Regions from separate parts of the Terrabacter ginsenosidimutans genome, predicted to be linked through region 2. Evidence: predicted binding sites of a transcription regulator. Region 2 holds the regulator's gene; the other holds the start of a gene.
The links. Region 2 encodes HspR, which represses chaperone genes until heat shock. Its sites were predicted from a motif close to AAGTTGAGTCNNNNNGACTCAACTT; they were not measured.
Positions count from the first base shown of each region.

Region 1: the regulator HspR is predicted to act here: its motif matches at 3,641-3,665, upstream of ABD831_RS17150 (ATP-dependent Clp protease ATP-binding subunit).

Region 1 is NZ_BAABDC010000006.1:140,917-147,205, reverse strand. It holds gene ABD831_RS17155 (ABC transporter ATP-binding protein) at 1-761, opposite strand, end outside; gene ABD831_RS17150 (ATP-dependent Clp protease ATP-binding subunit) at 924-3,542, opposite strand; gene ABD831_RS17145 (hypothetical protein) at 3,797-4,717, opposite strand; gene ABD831_RS17140 (nucleoside deaminase) at 4,964-5,449, opposite strand; gene ABD831_RS17135 (SAM-dependent methyltransferase) at 5,446-6,198, opposite strand; gene ABD831_RS17130 (alpha-hydroxy-acid oxidizing protein) at 6,272-6,289, opposite strand, start outside.
Region 2 is NZ_BAABDC010000001.1:482,980-489,268, reverse strand. It holds gene ABD831_RS02410 (nucleotide exchange factor GrpE) at 1-449, shown strand, start outside; gene ABD831_RS02405 (DnaJ C-terminal domain-containing protein) at 539-1,549, shown strand; gene ABD831_RS02400 (heat shock protein transcriptional repressor HspR) at 1,559-2,020, shown strand; gene ABD831_RS02395 (ATP-binding protein) at 2,137-5,280, shown strand; gene ABD831_RS02390 (ANTAR domain-containing protein) at 5,543-6,256, shown strand; gene ABD831_RS02385 (hypothetical protein) at 6,276-6,289, shown strand, end outside.

The DNA of each region.
Region 1 (6,289 bases), on a different contig from region 2:
CACCGGGCGACGTTCTCGTCGTGGGTCACCACGACGAGCGAGGCCCCGGTGTGGGCCGCGAGCTGGGTCAGGTGCTGCATGACCTCGGCGCTCGTGGTCTGGTCGAGGGCGCCGGTGGGCTCGTCCGCGAAGACGACCCCGGGACGGGCGACGAGCGCGCGGGCGATCGCGACGCGTTGTGCCTGACCGCCCGAGAGCTCACCGGGGCGGCGCTTCTCGAGACCGGAGAGGCCGAGCGGCGCGAAGAGGGTGGCGGCACGGGCGGTCGCCTCCGACCGAGAGACCCCTCCGAGCATGAGCGGCAGGGCGACGTTCTCGATGGCCGGCAGCTCGGGTAGCAGCATGCCCTGCTGGAAGACGAAGCCGAAGTCCTTGCGGCGCAGGACGGTCCGGTCCCGGTCCGACATCCGTGCGACGTCGCGACCACGCCACAGCACCTGCCCGCCGGTGGGGCGCAGGATGCCGGCCAGGACGTGCAGCAAGGTCGTCTTGCCGGAACCCGAGGGGCCCATGACCGCCACGCTCTCACCCGCGCGCACCGTCACGTCGACGCCGCCGAGTGCCGGCGGACCGGCGGAGGCGCCGGAACGGCCGTAGGTCATGACGAGGCCGCGGGCGACGAGGTCGCGCGTCGGATCAGGCACCGACGTCGTGGTGGGCGGGGGCAGGGTGGGCGAGGGAAGGATGGGCGAGGGCAGGGTGGGCGACGCGCGTCGCTCGGGCGCGCCGGCCGGGATGCGGGCGGGGTCGTGGTAGCTCATGGCCCCAGCCTCGCCCGGGAGGGCGGGGCCCCACATCGGGCCGTGGTCGCTCTCCGGGCGGGACGGCATACGACCCCGGTATGACGTGGGGGACCGTCACGTACGCCGGAGGGGCCGGGGACCTGTGTCCCCGACCCCTCCGGTCGATCCTTCGAGCGGTGCTCAGCGCTCCGTGCCGGTCAGCCCCGCGTCGGGGTAGACCTGGTCGTCGGGCACGGGCGGTCCGGCCGTGATGTTGACCCCGAGCGCCTCGTCGAGGGCAGCGCCCTCGGGAAGCTCCGGGAGGTCGTCGGCCGGACGGTGCGCGGCGTCCGGGTGGGCCATGTCGGAGAAGGTGAACTTCTCCTCCTTGCCCTCGCCCTCGGTGCCGATCCTGATGTACTGGCCCGAGGTGAACTCGGCGAAGAGGATCTTCTCCGACAGGGCGTCCTCGATCTCGCGCTGGATGGTGCGGCGCAGCGGGCGCGCACCGAGCACGGGGTCGTAGCCCTTCTTGGCGAGCAGGTCCTTGGCCTCGGGCGTGAGCTCGATGCCCATGTCCTTGTCCTTGAGCCGCTTGTCGAGCTTGGCGATCTCGAGGTCGACGATCTGCGTGATCTCCGCCTTGTTGAGGTGCGGGAACACGATGGTGTCGTCGACGCGGTTGAGGAACTCGGGCCGGAAGTGCTGCTTGAGCTCGTCGGTGACCTTGGCCTTCATCCGCTCGTAGTCGGTGCGGCTGTCGGGCCCGGACGAGAAGCCCATGTTGGCCTTGGAGATGTCCCTCGTGCCGAGGTTGGTCGTCATGATGATGACCGTGTTCTTGAAGTCGACCATCCGACCCTGCGAGTCGGTGAGGCGGCCGTCCTCGAGCACCTGCAGCAGCGAGTTGAATATCTCCGGGTGGGCCTTCTCGACCTCGTCGAAGAGCACGACGGAGAACGGCTTGCGGCGCACCTTCTCGGTGAGCTGGCCGCCCTCTTCGTAGCCGACGTAGCCGGGAGGCGAACCGAAGAGCCGGCTCACCGTGTGCTTCTCGGAGTACTCGGACATGTCGAGCTGGATCAGCGCGTCCTCGCTGCCGAAGAGGAACTCGGCGAGCGTCTTGGCGAGCTCGGTCTTACCGACGCCGGTGGGGCCGGCGAAGATGAACGAGCCACCGGGGCGGCGCGGGTCCTTCAGGCCGGCACGGGTGCGGCGGATCGCCTGGGACAGCGCCTTGACGGCGTCGTCCATGCCGACGATGCGCTTGTGCAGCTCGTCCTCCATGTGGAGCAGTCGGCTGGACTCCTCCTCGGTCAGCTTGAACACCGGGATGCCGGTGCTGGCAGCCAGGACCTCGGCGATGAGCTCCTCGTCGACCTCGGCCACGACGTCCATGTCGCCCGACTTCCACTGGGCCTCACGGGCGGCCTTCTCCTGACGGAGGCGCTTCTCGTCGTCGCGGACACGCGCCGCGCGCTCGAAGTCCTGGCCGTCGATGGCCGACTCCTTCTCACGCACGAGCGCGGCGATCTTCTCGTCGAACTCGCGCAGGTCCGGCGGAGCCGTCATCCGGCGGATGCGCAGTCGCGCGCCCGCCTCGTCGATGAGGTCGATCGCCTTGTCGGGCAGGAAGCGGTCGTTGACGTAGCGGTCGGCCATGTTGGCTGCCGCGACGAGCGCGCCGTCGGTGATCGTCACGCGGTGGTGTGCCTCGTAGCGGTCACGCAGACCCTTGAGGATCTCGATGGCGTGCGGCAGCGTCGGCTCCTGCACCTGGATCGGCTGGAAGCGCCGCTCGAGGGCCGAGTCCTTCTCGATGTGCTTGCGGTACTCGTCGAGCGTCGTCGCGCCGATCGTCTGCAGCTCGCCGCGGGCCAGCATCGGCTTGAGGATGCTGGCGGCGTCGATGGCGCCCTCGGCCGCACCGGCACCGACGAGCGTGTGGATCTCGTCGATGAAGATGATGATGTCGCCGCGGGTGCGGATCTCCTTGAGGACCTTCTTCAGCCGCTCCTCGAAGTCACCGCGGTAGCGGCTGCCGGCCACGAGCGAGCCGAGGTCGAGGGTGTAGAGCTGCTTGTCCTTGAGCGTCTCGGGCACCTCGCCCTTGACGATGTCCTGGGCGAGACCCTCGACGACGGCGGTCTTGCCGACGCCGGGCTCACCGATGAGGACCGGGTTGTTCTTCGTGCGGCGGGACAGCACCTGCATGACCCGCTCGATCTCCTTCTCACGCCCGATGACCGGGTCGAGCTTGCCCTCGCGGGCCGCCTGCGTGAGGTTGCGACCGAACTGGTCGAGCACGAGGGAGCCCGCGGGCGTGCCCTCGGCCTGGCCCTGGCCGACGCCGGCGCCGGCCTTCTCGCCGCTCTGGCCACCCTGGTAGCCGGAGAGCAGCTGGATGACCTGCTGGCGGACCTTGTTGAGCTCCGCGCCGAGCTTGACGAGGACCTGGGCGGCGACGCCCTCACCCTCGCGGATCAGACCGAGCAGGATGTGCTCGGTGCCGATGTAGCTGTGGCCGAGCTGGAGTGCCTCGCGGAGCGAGTACTCGAGAACCTTCTTCGCGCGGGGCGTGAAGGGGATGTGGCCGGTCGGGGCCTGCTGCCCCTGGCCGATGATCTCCTGGACCTGGGCCCGGACCGCTTCGAGCGAGATGTCGAGCGATTCGAGGGCCTTCGCGGCGACGCCTTCGCCTTCGTGGATCAGACCCAGGAGGATGTGCTCGGTCCCGATGTAGTTGTGGTTGAGCAGGCGAGCTTCCTCCTGCGCGAGGACAACCACCCTTCGGGCCCTGTCGGTGAACCGTTCGAACATGTTCTTCTCCTGACTGATCGAGAGACATCTCGATGCTATCCGTGCCCGCTGTGGACGAGCACACCCCGACCAACGCGAGGCATGCGCGTCCTGTTCCCATCCTGAGCGTGATCGGCTCAGGTTCCGCCTCTGTTCGCCGTGAGCGGACACGCCGGGTGGGGAGTCGTCATCCTTGCGTATGCCATGTCGTACCCGTGGTGCCTGCGCAGCCACCGCGCCCCGGGCCCCGACGACCTCTGCCGTGGCGCTCGACGTCACGCCGGGACGGCCAGGTCGCCGGGTCGGCTCGGGAAGTGGCGACGCCACTCGTCGCGCAGCGCAGGCACGGTCATGCCGGCCGCGCGCATGGCCTTGGTGATCCGGGCGAGCGTGGCGGCCGGAGTCGAGTAGAGGTCGCGCGACACGACGACCAGGCGGCGGATGCGCTCGTCGTCCAGGAGCTCGTCGCGACCGATGTCGGTGAGCCACTGCGCGTCCGACTCCGCATGTTGCCGCCCGTCGTACTCGATGATGAGCCGGTGCGGGAGGTACGCCAGGTCGTAGCGACGCAGCAGCGTGCCGTCCTCGTCGTGGACCCGGTGGTCGACCTCGGGCTCGGGCAGTCCGGCGAGCACGATGAGCAGCCGGAGCCGCGTCTCCATGGGCGAGTCGACTCCGGTCCGGACGAGCGCGGCGGCCTGACGGGCCAGACGGGAGTAGGGCCCCCGGTGGTCACGCGTGGCTGACACGAGCTGCTCGGGTGTCGTGCGCCGGCGCCTCACCAGCGAGTCGCCGAGCACGACGAGGTCGACCAGGGGCAGGTAGTGGGCGAGGTCCAGGAAGGTCTGGACCGGTGAGGTCATCCGGATGGCACCCCACTGCACGACGCGCTGCCCGGCCTTCGACCGGTGCCCCGCCAGCCCCGCCCCCTTGACCCGCTGCCGGCGCGAGGTCACGTGGACGTCCGGATGGTCCGGCACGATGGCCCCCAGCAGCCTGGCAGCGGTGTGGTGGGACACGTAGCTGCCGGGCTCGGCCACCATCAGGGCGGCCTTGGCCATCTCGAGGTCGCCGACCGGCACCTGGCGATGGACGTGGACCCCGTGGAAGAGCGCGCGGTAACCGCGGCGCAGCTCTCGGTCCGACAGGTGCCTGGCGTCGGACCGGAGGAACGGTCGTCCCTCGTTCGGGGTCATGTCCCGACGATCCCCCAGGAGCAGAGGCCCGTGCCCGCGTCCTCCACAGCCCGGGTCGCACACGGTCCGGTCGGTTTGGGGGCCGCGGCGCCGGAAGGTGCGGGTTTGGCGCCTGGCGCGGTCGGTTTGGGGGCCGCGGCGCCGGAAGGTGCGGGGTTGGCGCCCGGTGTGGTCGGTTTGGGGGCCGTGGCGCCGGAAGGTGCGGGGAGGGGCGGGGCTGGCGGGGGTGTATGCCGGGTGGCGGGGTCAGTCGGAGCGGTGGGCGAAGCGGCGGTGGAGGTCGCGCACCTCGTCCTCGAGCTGCGGGACCGGGCCGTCGACGACCGCACCCGGCACGACCTCGCGGATCGAGAGCGGAGCGACCGGTGAGGGACCGGCACCCCACGCGGACCGCCACGCACCCAGCTGGGCCGAGCTCACGGCATACACGATCCGCCCGAGGCCGACCCAGCCGTGCGCGGCCGAGCACATCGCACAGTGCTCGCCCGAGGTGTAGACCGTCGCGGCCGCGCGCTCGGGCCCGGTCAGGTGGGCACCGGCCCAGCGGGCGATGGCGAGCTCGGGGTGCTGGGTGGCATCCAGCGCGACGACGTGGTTGTGGTCCTCGAAGAGGACCTCGTCGTTGCCCGACACGAGAACGGAGCCGAAGGGCTCGTCGCCTCGCTCGAGCGCGAGGCGGGCGAGCTCCACGGCCCGGCGCAGGTGGCCGAGGTCGGTGGCATCGACGCTCACGCGACCCTCCCGGTGACGAGCGCGAAGGTGACGAACGCGCCGCCGTCGGCCTCGAGCATCGACTGCACCGGCGAGGTCGGCTGGCCCTTGAGCTCCATGACGGCGCGCTCCCACAGCAGCCAGTTCGCGCACGCGTCAGCCTGGTTGCGCGCCGTGACGGTCCGGAACGCCCGGCTGAACTCCCACTGGCTGCGCAGCCACTCGGCGGTGTGCCACGCGGCCGACTCGGCCCCGACGACGCGGTCGATGTGCTCGGGGATCTCGCCGAGCTCGCGCACCTCCGTCGTGAGCGCAGGCGTCGCGACGCCGAGCTGGCCGCCGGGCTTGAGGAAGGTGGCGAGGTAGGGCGGGTAGTGGTCGCCGGTGCCGAAGTACTCCCACGCGTCGATGCTGACGATGGCGTCGAACGACCCGCGACCGAACGGGAGGGCGTGGGCGTCGACGCGCATCGGCAGCACCTGGTCGTCCACCGCCTCCTTGCGGAACACCCCGGCGGCGGCGGTCGGGTCGACCCAGAGGTCGGCGGCGATGACGTGCACGCCGTACTCCCGGGCGAGGAAGACCGACGTCGCGCCGAGACCCGAGCCGAGGTCGAGCACGCGCATGCCGGGGCGCAGGTCGAGGTCGGCGGCGAGGTCCTCGAGCAGCCACAGCGGGTGCGGGCCCATGTCGAGGTCCACGAGCCACTTGGCGTCGTACTTCGAGGACTTGGGGAAGGCGTCGCGGGTCAGGTGGTCGAGGGCGGGCATGCCTCGATCCTCGGGGACGACGACGTATGCCGTCGAGCCCGTTCACGGGGCGGGCGTCTGCGAGGCGCGTGCGTCAGTCGGCGCGCACGAG
Region 2 (6,289 bases):
AGGGGCTCGCCCTCGCCGAGGAGGACACGATGGCCGCGACTCTGCTCGCGGACCTGCAGCGACTGCAGGCCGAGTACGTCAACTACAAGAAGCGCGTCGACCGTGACCGCGACGTCATCCGCCACACCGCGGTCGGCAGCGTCGTCGAGTCGCTCCTGCCCGTGCTCGATGACATCCACATGGCGCGCCAGGCCGGCGATCTCGCAGGTGGTCCCTTTGCGGCCATCGCGGACAAGCTCGAGTCCACGCTCGGCCGGTTCGGCGTCGAGCGGCTGGGCGAGGCCGGCCAGGAGTTCGACCCCAACGTCCACGAGGCCCTCATGCACGTGGAGGCGGAGCTTCCCGAAGGGGCGACGGGCACCACCGTCGTCCAGGTGCTGCAGCCCGGCTACCGCATCGGTGACCGGCTCGTTCGCGCCGCGCGGGTGTCGGTTGCCGACCCTGCCTGAGACGTCCGCCGCCGGGCTGCGCACGCAGCCCGGCGGCATACCCGATGATGGGAGCAGCGACAGGGTTCCCGTGAAGGAGGAGGTGCGCCATGGCTAGTCAGGACTGGTTCGAGAAGGACTTCTACGCGATCCTCGGCGTGCCCCAGGACGCCGACGCCGCGACGATCAAGAAGACGTACCGCAAGGTCGCCCGCACGATGCACCCCGACCACAACGTCGGCGACACCAAGGCGGAGGAGCGCTTCAAGGAGATCGGGGAGGCGTACTCCGTCCTCAGCGACCCCGAGAAGCGTCGCGAGTACGACGCCATCCGCGCCATGTCACACGGCGGGGCCCGTTTCACGGCCGGCGGCGCGGGGGGTTCGGGCGCGGGATTCGAGGACATCTTCTCCGCGTTCGGAGGTGCCGGGGGACCGGGCGGGCAGCGTGTCCGGTTCAACACCGGCGGCGCGGGGGCCCAGCCCAACCTCGAGGACATCCTCGGCCAGATGTTCGGTGGCGCGGCGCCCGGCGCCGGCTACGGCGGCTACGGCGCGACCGCTGGTCCCCGTCCCGGCGCCGACGTCCAGGCCAGCACGCACATCGGCTTCCGCGACGCCGTCCAGGGATCCACGGTCTCGCTCAGCTCGCCAGACCTCGGTCGCATCAACGCCCGCATCCCCCCGGGCGTCAAGGACGGCCAGCGGATCCGCCTGCGCGGCAAGGGTCGTCAGGGCGACCCCGGTGCCGCGGCCGGTGACCTCATCCTCACGGTCTCGGTCGACAAGCACCCGGTCTTCGGGCGCGAGGGTGACAACCTCACCGTGGATCTGCCGGTCACGTTCGCGGAGGCCGCGCTCGGTGCCACTGTCGCCGTGCCCACGCTCGACGGCGGCTCCGTCAAGGTCAAGGTGGCCCCCGGCACGCCGAGTGGCCGGGTCCTGCGGCTCAAGGGTCGCGGCGTCAAGCGCGGGGACCACGTGGGCGACCTCCTGGCCAAGGTGCAGGTGGTCGTGCCCCAGCGGCTGACCGACGAGGCCCGCGAGGCCGTCGAGAAGATGGCAGCGGCGGAGGACGGCCTCGACCCGCGTGCCGAGCTGTTCCGGCGCGCCCGAGCCTGACGAGAGGAGATGACGACCATGGCCCGCAAGAGCGCCCGCCCCGGTGGGCACGACGACGACGCCCCCGTCTTCGTCATCTCCGTCGCCGCGGAGCTCGCCGGGATGCACGCGCAGACCCTCCGGCAGTACGACCGCCTCGGGCTCGTCTCCCCGTCCCGCACCCGCGGGGGCGGGCGACGCTACAGCACGCGCGACGTCGAGCTGCTGCGCGAGGTCCAGCGACTCTCTCAGGAGGGGGTGTCGCTCGCCGGCATCCAGCGCATCCTCGACCTCGAGAACCACGTGACTGCGTTGCGGTCGAGGGTCGAGGAGCTGTCGTCCGAGCTCGCCGCGGCACAGGCGGCGTTGTCGGTCGGCGCGAGGGTCTTCGCCGTGGGGCCGCGCGGCGAGGTCGTGGCTGTCCGCCCGGGCCAGCGGCCACCTCGCGCTCCGTCCTCGCAGGCGCTCGTCGTGTGGCGCCCCGAGCGGTAGCTTCGGGACTCCACGCGGCACCCGGCGTGTGTCAGACTGTGCAGGCCTCAAGCAACGGGGCGCGCCGTTGATGAATGCCCCCGAGGCAGCTTCTTGACCCCAGTCCCGGAGACCGTGTGACCCCGCACCACCCGGACGGCGACGTCGCAGGCGCCGCCACGTCCAACCCGCTCGGCATCGACGCGCCCCCACGACAGGGCGGCATGCACGAGGTGTTCCGTCGCACCGACTGGTCGGTGACGCCGCTCGGCCCCGTCGAGACGTGGCCCACCAACCTGCGCAACCTGGTCGACGTCTGCCTGTCGTCGCGCTTCCCCATGCTCGTCTGCTGGGGCCCCGACCTCGTCATGCTCTACAACGACGGGTACCGCACCCTGCTCGGCGAGCAGAAGCACCCCGGCGCGTGGGGGCGTCCGGTCAAGGACGTCTGGCCCGAGGTCTGGGACGTCATCGGCCCGATGTTCGCCGGCGTCACAGGCGGTGGCCCGGCGACGTGGGTCGAGGACGGGCCACTCGTCGTCGACCGTCACGGCTTCCTTGAGGAGGCCTACTTCACGTGGTCCTACGGCGCGATCCACGACGACACCGGTGCCGTCGTCGGCGTGCTCAACGTCGCGACCGAGACAACGGCGAAGGTGCTCGCCGAGCGGCGTGCCGACGTCGCGTCCCGGCTGTTCGCCGCGCTGGCCGACGCCGAGGACGCCGAGGACGTGCGCCGCCGCTCCCTCGAGGTCCTGCGTTCCGACAGCCACGACCACCTCGAGAGCGACCTGCGCTGGAGAGCCCCCGGCGTCCCCACGCCAGACTCCCCGGACGTCGAGGGCCGGACCGTGCACGTCATTCCCGTCGTCGAGCCGGGGCTGGTCGAGCCCACGGCCGATCTCGTGCTGACCGAGCACCCCCGGCGTCCGTGGGACGCCCAGCTGCAGGTCTATGCCGAGCTGTGCGCGTCTCACGTCGCCATGGCCCTCAGTGGCCTCCGTCGCCTGCAGGAGGAGCGTCACCGTGCGGAGGCGCTGGCCGAGCTCGACGTCGCCAAGTCCGACTTCTTCGCCAACGTCAGCCACGAGCTGCGCACGCCGCTCACGCTCATCGCCGGTCCCGTCCAGGACGCCCTCACCGCCGACGGTCTCGACCCCGAGCAGCGTCAGCGGTTCGAGCTGATCCGCCGCAACACCGACCGCCTCACCGGGCTCGTCGACCGCATCCTCGACCTCACCAGGGTCGAGGCCGGCGCCGTGGAGCCGCACTGGGTCGAGGCCGACGTCGAGGAGCTCGTCACCGGCATCGCCGCGAACTTCCGGCCCGCCATCGAGCGCACCGGTCTCGAGTTCGAGGTCATCTGCGACGAGCTCGACCACACGGCATACATCGACGTCGACATGGTCGAGCGGGTCGTGCTCAACCTGCTCAGCAACGCGCTCAAGTTCACGCCGCGCGGCCGCATCACGCTGCACCTCGCCGGCAACGACGAGGGCTACTCCGTCACCGTCACCGATACCGGCATCGGCATCGCAGCCAAGGACATCGACCTCGTCTTCGACCGGTTCCGTCAGCTCGACCGCGGCGACGACCGCAGGTCGCGCGAGGGCGCGGGCATCGGTCTGTCGCTCGTGCGCCAGCTCGTCGACCTGCTCGGCGGTCGCGTCTCGGTCCGGTCGCAGCGCGGGGAGGGCAGCACGTTCACGGTCGCCTTCCCCTGGGGTCATGCTGCCTCGCACGCCGCCCTGCGACCATCGATCACCCCGCGCTCGGCCGAGTCCTTCATCAACGAGGCGAGCAGCTGGGTCGTTCGCGAGGACGTGGCGGCGCGCATGGAGCACGGGGTCCCGGCGGACCCGCAGTCCCCGATGTCGCCGACCGCGCTCGCGGGCACAGTGCGCCCCACCCTCCTCGTCGTCGAGGACAACCACGACATGCGCGACTACATCGCCCGTCACTGCGTCGTCGACTACGACGTCGTGTCGGTCCGCGACGGTGTCGAGGCGCTCGAGCACCTCCGCTCGCAGCGTCCCTCGATCGTGCTCGCCGACGTCATGATGCCGCGCATGGACGGGCTGACGCTCGTGCGCGAGATCCGTGCGGACGCCGGGCTGAGGGACCTGCCGGTCGTCCTGCTGTCGGCCCGGGCGGGGGTGGAGGCCAGCACGACCGGGCTGCTCGAGGGTGCGGACGACTACGTCGTCAAGCCGTTCCAGCCGCAGGAGCTGCGCGCGAGGCTCGCGGCCAACCTCGTGCGCTCGCGCTCGCGGTCGCGCGATGCATCCTGGCTGCGCGCCATCCTCGGGGCCATCCAGGAGCCGTTCGTCGTCGTCGACGCCAACGGGCTCGTCGTGCAGGTCAACGACGTCTTCACCCGCACGTTCGGCTGGTCGCTCGCCGACGGACCGCTCGTGCCGCCCTACCCGTGGTGGGTCCCGGAGTCGCAGTCGTCCGACGAGCGGCGCGAGCACGAGCGGCGCATGGACCTGCTCCAGGCGGGTCAGCCCGTGGAGGAGGACCGCTACCGCATCCTCCGGCGCGGCGGCGGGGAGGCCTGGGTCCACGTCCGCTCGGCGAGCGTGCCCGGCACCGCGGAGTACGACGGGTTCATCATCGTCGTCGTCCGGGACGAGACCCGCGAGCGTGAGTCCCGGATGCGCCGCGAGCTCGCGGCGCGCATCGCCGTCGACCTCGCCACCGCCGAGGACCTCGACCAGGTGCTCGCCACGGCCGTCACGGGGTTCACCGTGCTCTTCGACGGGACGGTGACGCTGCGCGTCTCGCCGACGAAGGGCGAGCCGGTGCTGCTGTCCCCGCGTGGTCGGGTCGCGGTCACCGACCTCGACCCGGGCGTGCGTCGTGGGCTCGAGTCCGCGCCCCATCGCCACGACGTGCTCGTCGGCGACAAGCGCGAGGGCCTGCTGCTCCTGCCGACGGCCCACGACTCCGACTGCCGCACCTGGGTGCAGTTCGACGAGCCGCGGATCGTGGCGAGCGACGAGCTCATCGTCGGTGACCTCCTCGCCCAGTCGCTGGGCCAGGCGGTCGACCGTGTGGTCGCCCAGCGCGCCCGCGCCGAGAAGGAGCACCAGCTCGAGCAGGCCATCGAGAGCCACCGGCTCATCGGGCACGCCGTCGGCGTCCTCATCGAGCGTCACCGCATCACCGCGAAGCAGAGCTTCGAGATGCTCCGGCAGGCGTCGCTCAACCGCAACATCAAGCTGCGCGAGATCGCTGCGCGCGTCGTCGAGAGCGGTCAGGACCCCGACCGGGCCTGAACGGGCCCGAACCGAGCCCGGACCGAGCCCGAACCGAGCCCGGACAGGGCCGGAATCCCACGCCGGGCCACGACCTCCGGAGCCCCCAGGGCGCCGGAGGTCGTCCCGTCCGTGCGCCGGCGCATCCGGGCGGCCTTGCGCCACGTGGCAATCGGCCGATGACGGCCGTGCGTCGTGTCGCTTTTGCGTGCGACGTGACGGGATGCAACACTGTGCTGCCTCCAAGTACGCGGGCCTTCCGCACGCGTACCCTGGAGGCCCCGTGAGCGTCCTGCGCCCCGCCACCGCAGCCACCGACGCACACGACTGTGCGGCAGCTGCCCGGACGAGGGCCGCAGCCCGGCACCTGGTGCGGTCGGAGGACCTCGAGGAGGTGCTCGCCGTCGCTGCCGCCGCCATCGGTGAGGTGCTGGCCGGTGAGGCGGTGCTGCGGGTCCGCACGACCCAGCACGACCTCCATGCCAGTGCCTCGGGCGTCCTCCCGCCGTCGGCCCTGTCCGCGCTCGCGCGTACCGTCCTCGGTTCGCCCGCCGACGTCGACGGCGTTGCTGCTCCCTCCGAGGCTGCCTCCGCCTCGGCGGACGGGTCCGCACCGCCCCGGGAGGCCGCCGGGGTGCTGCTCGAGTCGTCGGGCGGCCACGCCACGTGCCGGGTGTGGGTCGGCGTCACGAAGCCGCCGCGCGAAGGCGCCCCGGAGCACACCGTCGCCGAGCTGCTCCTGCACTGCCTCGCCCAGTCGGTCGACCGCATCGTCACGGTCGACAAGGTCAGGCAGACCGAGGCGAACCTCGAGCGAGCCGTCGAGAGCCACCGCCTCGTCGGTCAGGCGATGGGCATCCTCATCGAGCGTCACCGGATCACGTCGGAGGAGGCCTTCGAGGTGCTGCGGCGCGCATCGCAGGACCACAACGTCAAGCTGCGCGAGGTCGCGCGGCGGGTCATCGAGACGGGAGCGGAGCCCGACGAGGTCGTCTGACCCACCTACGCTGGGGACCGTGAACAGCACGCC